4 regions of the Kosakonia beeri genome follow, and region 1 is predicted to be linked to each of the others. Evidence: predicted binding sites of a transcription regulator. Region 1 holds the regulator's gene; each other region holds the start of a gene.
The links. Region 1 encodes PurR, which represses purine synthesis genes. Its sites were predicted from a motif close to CANGCAAACGTTTGCNTG; they were not measured.

Region 1 (2,194 bases):
TGCCGTCGATAATATCGTCAGGCCCGCCCGAACCCGGCAATTGATCGTCGATTTTTATCGTCACTTCGACGATGTGGAATTGCAGGTCTACCAGGAAGTATTTAACGGCGTCTGGGATGCGCTGGCCGACGGGCGAGTTGAACTGGCTATTGGTGCCACTCAGGCGATCCCGGTGGGCGGGCGCTATGCGTTCCGCGATATGGGTATGTTGAGCTGGAAGTGCGTTGTTTCCAGCCGTCACCCGCTGGCGAGCCTCGACAGCCCGTTGAGTGATGAAACGTTGCGCAACTGGCCTTCATTGATCCAGGAAGATACTTCCCGTTCTCTGCCAAAGCGGATCACCTGGCTGCTGGATAACCAGAAGAGGGTGCTGGTACCGGATTGGGCCTCGTCGGAAGCGTGTCTGTCGGCAGGGGTATGTGTGGGAATGGTCCCGTCGCATTTTGCCCGGCCATGGCTGGAAAGCGGAGACTGGGTAGCGCTGGAACTTGAAAATCCCTTCCCGGATGCAGCCTGTTGCCTGACATGGCAACAAAACGAAGCCTCGCCAGCGCTAAACTGGTTGCTGGACTATTTGGGCGACAGTGAAACACTGAACCGGGAATGGTTGCGGGAGCCGGAGTGAAGGCTCCCACCGAAAAGTATTAACGACGGTAGTCGCGGAACGGGCCGTCAGCAACCGAACGGCGCTCAATCAGGCGCGGATGGACTTCAATGGATTGCGATTCTTCACGTTTGTTAACGATGCGATCCAGCAGCATGGTAAACGCCGTTTCTCCCAGCGAGTCTTTCGGCTGATGGATAGTGGTCAGTGACGGCGTAAAGAAACGGGAGTTGCGCACATTGTCGTAGCCAATGAGCGAAATATCCTGCGGTACGCGCAAGCCCATTTCATCGGCGGCACAGAGCGCGCCCATGGCCATAATATCGCCCCCACAGAAGACGGCTGTCGGACGGTGCGCCTGCGACAGGATCTGCTGCATAGCGCGATAACCGGACTCCGGCTCAAAGTCACCCTGCACAATCCAGCTTTCCGGCACGGTGATCATGGCTTCGGTCATGGCTTTCATAAAGCCTGCCAGACGCCCAGCGCCGGTGTTGCGCTCCAGCGGCCCGGGAATAACGCCAATGTCACGATGCCCACGCTCCACCAGATAACGACCAGCCATATAGCCGCCTTCAAAGGCGTTATCAATCACCGAGTCAGTAAAGTCAGCTTTGGCTTCGCCCCAGTCCATCACCACCATCGGAATATGGCGGTACTCTTCCAGCATGCTGAGCAGCGACTCCGGATATTCCGAACACATCACTAACAAACCATCGACGCGTTTTTGCGCCATCATGGACAGATAAGCGCGTTGTTTTTCAAGGTCATTCCAGGCGTTGCCGAGAATCAGGGTATACCCTTTCTGAAAACACTTTTTCTCGACAGCTTCAATGATTTCAGCGAAATACGCCGCTTCGCTACTGGTTGCCAGCAAACCGATCGATTTGGTGTGATTCACCTTCAGGCTGCGCGCGACGGCGCTGGGTGAATAGTGCAACTCTTTGATCGCCGCCCACACAGCATTGCGCGTCTCTTCGGCGACGAAACGGGTTTTGTTAATTACGTGTGATACAGTTGTGGTGGAAACGTTTGCTCGCTTCGCTACGTCTTTGATCGTTGCCATCAGATGTCACTCCAGACCATATCTTAAGCTCCTGATAATACATAAGGTAAACGTTTGCCTTCAATCACCCTGTACCCGCGAAAGGGAATGCGGTACGCCGGGAAAAAGACACTGGACGTCAGGAGGGGAGTCAATGGCCGGTACGCTAATAAATTTAGCGTCGAATTTTGTCTGATCTTGAGCAAAAGGGGAAGAGATAAAACATTCGTCTCACGAATTCCTGCAAGATTTTTATGATTATTTGTGCAAAAATGCGCTAACGCACTTTTTGTGTGGAAATTAAAACGGAGAAAATTGATGAGCACCGACCTGAAGTATTCACTGTTCACCACCATTATCGTTCTGAGCCTGATTGTTTTCGGCGCTCTGACCGCAGCTCTGCATTGATCCCGCGCGAGGGAGAGGCTTTTTCTCCCTCCGTTTTGCCCGCTTTTCTGCCCATTGTTATCAAACCCGCAATAATCTTTTGTCATTTTGCTAACTGCTGTTTTTTGTGATTACTGTCATACTTTTGGCTTCTACAA
Region 2 (2,194 bases), 1.3 Mb from region 1:
TGGTCGATAGCTGGTATTGTGCCCCTCTGGAAGGGCCGCGCGGTGCAACAGCGGAAGAGCTGCTGTCGCACCTTAAAATGGGTCGGGCATGGCCGGATGTGGCGCAGGCCTGGCAGGCGGCAATGGCGGAAGCAAACGTCTGTGATACCGTGCTGGTGTGTGGTTCGTTCCATACGGTGGCGCATGTCATGGAAGCGATGGAAGCGGGGAGAACCGGTGGCGAGTAAGTTTCAGAACCGTTTAATGGGAACTATTGTGCTGGTCGCACTCGGGGTGATTATTCTTCCAGGGTTACTCGACGGGCAAAAAAAACACTATCAGGATGAATTTGCGGCGATCCCGCTGGTGCCGAAACCCGGCGACCGCGATGAGCCAGATATGATGCCGGCAGCAACGCAGGCGTTGCCGTCACAGCCGCCGGAAGGCGCGGCGGAAGAGGTGCGGGCGGGCGATGCTGCTGCACCGTCGTTGGATGCTTCAAGGCTGGCGGCCAGCGGTAATGGTACCCAGGACGTCATTACGCCGCCGGTCACGCAATCGAAACCTAAGCCGGTAGAAAAACCGCAGCCGAAACCGCAGACGCAACAGCCTTCCTCGCGGGACAAAACCAGCGAGCAACTGGCGATGGCAAATGAAGAACCGACTGCGCCGCCGAAAGCGCAGGAGGAGAAACCGACGCCGACGGGCAAAGCGTATGTTGTGCAGCTTGGCGCACTGAAAAATGCCGATAAGGTCAATGAAATTGTCGGCAAATTACGCGGTGCGGGTTATCGCGTTTACACGTCGCCGGGCACGCCGGTTCAGGGTAAAATCACCCGTATTCTGGTGGGGCCGGACGCCTCGCGAGACAAGCTAAAAGGTTCGCTCGGCGAGCTGAATCAGTTATCAGGACTGAACGGTGTGGTAATGGGATATACGCCAAACTAAATCAGGCACCTGCTGAAGGCACGAAGGGAATCGTGCAAAATACGCCCAGATAACTGGCGACCAGAACCGTGGCGTTGAATATTTTTTCAGCGCCATTTTTATTTACGCGCGGGAAGGAAATCCCTACGCAAACGTTTTCTTTTTCTGTTAGAATTCGCCCCGAACTGGACGACAGGGCGTAAAATCGTGGGACACATATGGTCTGGATTGATTACGCCATCATTGCGGTGATTGGTTTTTCTTGTCTGGTAAGCCTGATCCGCGGCTTTGTTCGTGAAGCGTTATCGCTGGTGACATGGGGCTGTGCTTTCTTTGTTGCCAGTCATTACTACACTTACCTGTCTGTCTGGTTCACGGGCTTTGACGATGAACTGGTGCGTAATGGTATCGCCATCGGCATACTGTTCATCGCGACGCTGATTGTTGGCGCTATCGTTAACTACGTGTTAGGTGCGCTGGTGGAGAAAACCGGCCTGTCGGGTACAGACAGGGTGTTGGGGATCTGTTTTGGCGCGCTGCGTGGCGTGCTAATCGTCGCCGCCATTCTGTTCTTTCTGGATACCTTTACAGGCCTGTCGAAAAGCGAAGACTGGCAAAAGTCGCAGCTTATCCCGCAATTCAGCTTCATCATCAGATGGTTCTTTGACTATCTGCAAAGTTCGTCGAGTTTCTTGCCCAGGGCATAAGCCCTGAGATGTGGCTTAACGAGGAAAAGACGTATGTGCGGTATTGTCGGTATCGCCGGTGTTATGCCGGTAAACCAGTCGATTTATGATGCGTTAACGGTGTTACAGCACCGTGGGCAGGATGCCGCAGGCATCATCACCATTGATGCAAGCAACTGTTTCCGTCTGCGCAAAGCAAATGGCCTGGTGAGTGATGTGTTTGAAGCCCGCCATATGCAGCGACTTCAGGGCAATATGGGGATTGGTCACGTACGTTATCCTACTGCTGGTAGCTCCAGCGCGTCTGAAGCGCAGCCTTTTTATGTTAACTCTCCTTACGGCATCACGCTGGCGCATAACGGCAACCTGACCAATGCCCACGAACTGCGTAAAAAGCTGTTTGAAGAGAAACGTCGCCACATTAACACCACGTCTGATTCTGAAATTCTGCTCAACGTTTTTGCCAGCGAGCTGGATAACTTCCGTCATTATCCGCTGGAAGCAGACAATATTTTCGCCGCCGTTGCCGCCACTAACCGTCAAATCCGCGGCGCTTATGCCTGCGTGGCGATGATCATCGGCCACGGTATGGTTGCGTTCCG
Region 3 (2,194 bases), 1.6 Mb from region 1:
CCGCCAGCAAGCGCCAGTCGATTTGCTGAGCGTACTTCTCGAACAGCGGTTGCAGATCGGGGAGGACGCTGTCCACCGCGCGCAGGAAGCTGCGTGTATCGACATAATCAAAGTCGTCGCCATGCCCGAGATACTTCTCCTCAAGGCGGGCAAGCGTGCCGTCTTCATTCATATTATTGAAGAAGTCGAGCATCGCTGCAGACAGTGTATTGTCCTCATCGCGTTTGCTGAACCAGGTGACGGGTTGTTCATCGGTCACATCCAGCGCGACGGCCAGTTCCGGGTGCACGCGCTGAAACAGACTAATGGCGACGGAATCGGCCACGGTATAGCTCAGCTTGCCTTCGAGGACTTGCTCCATCAGCGCATTGGTACCGAGTTTTTCATCTACCGTCCAGCTTAAATCCGGGTATTTTTTCTCTTTAAGCTCACGCAAATCGTCGATCACCACATGCCCGGGGGCGATGGTCAGTTGGCTGGCAGTCAGTGATTGCAGCGAGCGTGGGCGCGGGCTACCCACGCGGTAAACCAGCTGCTGCGAGACAGAATAGTAAACGGGGCCGCTCTGGTAGTTTTTGATGCGCTCGCTGTTATACACCAGCCCGGCAGCCAGCATATCGGCATCGTCATTGTCGAGATCGTCGAATAACTGGCTGATATTCTGGCGGACCGTTACTTTCAGTTTCACACCCAGATAATCCGCGAAATGCTGCGCCAGGTCGTAATCCAGGCCGTAGGATTTGCCATCAATACTGGTATAAGTCAACGGTGTGGCGATCGTACTGACGCGCAATTCCCCGCGGGCTTTAATCGCCGCGACGCGGTTATCGGCTTTGCCGAACCAGGGGATAGAAGGCCACAGGGCCGCTGCCAGCAGCAGGGTGACAATGCCGATGAGCAGATAATTAATCTTAAATTTTTTCAAGGAGTTAATTCTCTGCGCCGTGCTTTGCCTCAGGAGGTTTTCGTGATGATAACAGTAATCTTTGTCGGTGAATGTGCGGCATTCTGCGCAACAAAACGCCAGTTGGCAACTAATTAGAGCGTTCGGCGACAGCTATTGTTAAAAATCCGCAGCGATTTTATTTCGACGCAAACGGTTTCGTAGGCGCGCAGTATTCTCTATAATGACGCCCGTTTTCCCCTGGTGCACACTTAAAGCGTCCCCGACGCTGCGTAATCGAAGACGAGAGACTAATGATGGAAATTCTGCGTGGTTCGCCTGCATTGTCCGCTTTCCGTATCAACAAACTGCTGGCGCGTTTTCAGGCGGCCAACCTCCCGGTAAGTAATATTTACGCCGAGTATGCGCACTTCGCCGATCTGAACGACACCCTGACCGAAGACGAATACGCCCGGCTCCAGCGCCTGCTAAAGTATGGCCCGAACCTGAGCAGCCATACCCCGACCGGAACGTTACTGCTCGTCACTCCTCGTCCTGGCACCCTCTCTCCCTGGTCTTCTAAAGCGACAGATATCGCCCACAATTGCGGTCTTAACAAAATCAATCGCCTTGAGCGCGGTGTGGCTTACTACGTTGAAACCAGCGGGCTGACCGACGCGCAGCTGGCCGAGGTTGCCGCCGGATTGCATGACCGGATGATGGAGAGTGTCTTTACCTCGCAGGCGGATGCTGAACGCCTGTTTAAACACCATCAGCCTGCACCGGTGCAGAGCGTCGACCTGCTCGGTAAAGGCCGCCAGGCGCTGATTGACGCTAACCTGCGTCTCGGCCTGGCGCTGGCGGAAGATGAAATTGACTATCTGCAGGATGCCTTTACCCGGCTGGGACGCAATCCGAATGATATCGAACTCTATATGTTTGCGCAGGCCAACTCTGAGCACTGCCGTCATAAAATTTTTAACGCCGACTGGGTGATTGATGGCGAGCAGCAGCCGAAGTCGCTGTTCAAAATGATTAAAAACACCTTCGAGCAAACACCTGATTTCGTGCTGTCTGCCTATAAAGATAATGCAGCGGTGATGGAAGGTTCTGACGTTGGCCGCTTCTTCGCTGACCGCGGTGAAGGGCGTTACGATTTCCATCAGGAGCCGGCGCATATTTTGATGAAGGTCGAAACCCATAACCACCCGACGGCGATCTCGCCCTGGCCGGGCGCGGCAACCGGATCCGGCGGTGAAATCCGCGATGAAGGGGCAACCGGTCGCGGTGCGAAGCCGAAAGCAGGGCTGG
Region 4 (2,194 bases), 720 kb from region 1:
CAACACTGGCGCGCGAAGCTGTCGAAGGCGCGAAACAGTAATAGCGAGGCGGGTGAAGACCCCGCCTGGAAAGTAGCCCGGCCAGCATAATGCGACCGGGCTTTTTTTTATCCCTGAACCTGTACTGCCGCCGCCGCGGCAATGGCGCGTTCAACGGCACTTTCGGTGGTGTCGGCAACGGCCAGCGCGACGCCCATGCGGCGGGAGCCTTCGATCTCGGGCTTGCCGAACAGACGCAGTTGTACCCCCGCGCCGACCGCGTTCTGAACATTGCAAAACGTGACGTTCTGACTGCTAAGCCGCGGGAGGATCACCGCTGAGGCCGCGGGACCATACTGGCGGATCTCGCCAACCGGCAATCCCAGGAAGGCACGCACATGCAGAGCAAACTCGGACATGTCTTGTGAAATCAGCGTGACCATGCCGGTATCGTGCGGGCGAGGAGAGACTTCGCTAAAAACGACCTCATCCCCGCAAACAAACAATTCAACGCCAAACAGACCGTAACCACCCAGTGCCAGTACGACTTTATGGGCGATCGCATGTGCGCGTTCCAGTGCCGTGACGGACATCTGCTGCGGCTGCCAGGATTCACGGTAATCGCCTTCTTCCTGGCGGTGGCCAATCGGGGCGCAGAAGTGCACACCATCTGCCGCGCTGATGGTTAGCAGCGTAATTTCAAAATCAAAGTTAACGACCCCTTCGACAATCACGCGGCCAGCGCCGGCACGACCGCCTTGTTGCGCATATTCCCACGCTTTGGCTAACTGATCCGCGCTTTTAATAAAACTCTGACCTTTGCCTGAAGAGCTCATTACGGGTTTTACGATACAGGGCAGACCAATCTCTTCAACAGCCTGTTGGAATGCGGCTTCACTGTCGGCAAAACGGTAACTTGACGTAGGCAGTTGCAGCTCTTCAGCTGCCAGGCGGCGAATGCCTTCGCGGTTCATGGTCAGTTGGGTGGCGCGGGCACAGGGCACAACGTGCTGGCCCTGAGCTTCCAGTTCGAGCAGTGTTTCGGTGGCGATGGCTTCAATTTCGGGCACAATAAAATGCGGTTTTTCACTCGCCACCAGTACCTTCAATGCTTCACCATCGAGCATGTTGATCACATGTGAACGGTGTGCCACATGCATGGCTGGCGCGTTAGCGTAGCGGTCTACCGCAATCACCTCAATGCCGAGACGCTGGCATTCTATAGCCACCTCTTTGCCCAGTTCACCAGAACCGAGTAACATCACACGCGTTGCTGCAGGGCGCAGCGCAGTTCCTAAAAGAGTCATAGCAGCCTACCGTTGGAAAAAAACTGCGCGCAGTATAAACGAAAACGTTTGCGTCTGTCTTTTGTCACTTGCGATGGTTTTTCCATCGCGCTACTATACTGTATAAATACACAGTTAAATGAGGCTGCATCATGGCGGTAGAAGTTAAATACGTAGTCATTAGAGAAGGTGAGGAAAAAATGTCTTTTGCCAGCAAAAAGGAAGCGGATGCTTACGACAAGATGCTCGACCTGGCTGAAGTCCTCGGGGAATGGCTGACCACCGGGCCTGTCACGCTGGAAGACGAAACCCGCGACCAGATGGCTCTTTGGCTTGCTGAACATAAAGACGCGCTCAGCGGTATTCTGAAATCCGGCAAATTACCGGGTGCAGACGAGGAATCGACGGTATCTCCGGCCGTTGAAGAGAGTGAACAGAACGACGCGGTAGATATTAAAAGCGCGGGTAAACGCGCAGAAGTCGCCTGATCTTGCACTGCCAGCAATTTGTACCATGCTATGAATGGGTAAGAACCAGGAGATAAGCATGAAAATAGCAGGGGTTTTATCCAGCTTACTATTGCTGGCAGGCAGCATGACGGCGCAGGCTGCAAACGACAAAACGGTCAAGTTTCCCTCCTGCGAGGGACTTAACGCGGATGGGATCGCGGCCAGCGTTAAGCGTGATTATTTACAGAATCGTATTGTGCGCTGGGTGGACGATCAAAAGAAACTGGGCCAGGCCGATCCGATAGCCTGGATCAGTGCAAAGGATATTGTCGGCAAGGATGATAAATGGACCGTGCCGTTAACCGTGCGCGGTAAAAGCGCGGATATTCACTACAAGGTTGCAATAGACTGCAAAGCCGGTAAGGCGGACTATCAGCCTCAGTCCCATTAACACTTTTCTTATCTTTTGCAGACTTAGAC

Region 2: cvpA (colicin V production protein) is a predicted target of PurR. The motif match lies at 1,052-1,069, and genes of this name have one in related genera.
Region 3: purL (phosphoribosylformylglycinamidine synthase) is a predicted target of PurR. The motif match lies at 1,090-1,107, and genes of this name have one in related genera.
Region 4: purT (formate-dependent phosphoribosylglycinamide formyltransferase) is a predicted target of PurR. The motif match lies at 1,324-1,341, and genes of this name have one in related genera.

What each region holds. Positions count from the first base shown of each region.
Region 1 is NZ_CM135106.1:2,815,250-2,817,443, reverse strand. It holds gene punR (DNA-binding transcriptional activator PunR) at 1-625, shown strand, start outside; gene purR (HTH-type transcriptional repressor PurR) at 645-1,670, opposite strand; gene cydH (cytochrome bd-I oxidase subunit CydH) at 1,968-2,057, shown strand.
Region 2 is NZ_CM135106.1:1,522,044-1,524,237, forward strand. It holds gene folC (bifunctional tetrahydrofolate synthase/dihydrofolate synthase) at 1-227, shown strand, start outside; gene dedD (cell division protein DedD) at 217-927, shown strand; gene cvpA (colicin V production protein) at 1,125-1,613, shown strand; gene purF (amidophosphoribosyltransferase) at 1,647-2,194, shown strand, end outside.
Region 3 is NZ_CM135106.1:1,226,497-1,228,690, forward strand. It holds gene mltF (membrane-bound lytic murein transglycosylase MltF) at 1-925, opposite strand, end outside; gene purL (phosphoribosylformylglycinamidine synthase) at 1,198-2,194, shown strand, end outside.
Region 4 is NZ_CM135106.1:2,098,115-2,100,308, forward strand. It holds gene kdgA (bifunctional 4-hydroxy-2-oxoglutarate aldolase/2-dehydro-3-deoxy-phosphogluconate aldolase) at 1-41, shown strand, start outside; gene purT (formate-dependent phosphoribosylglycinamide formyltransferase) at 108-1,286, opposite strand; gene ACUY4S_RS10045 (YebG family protein) at 1,418-1,753, shown strand; gene yebF (protein YebF) at 1,812-2,165, shown strand.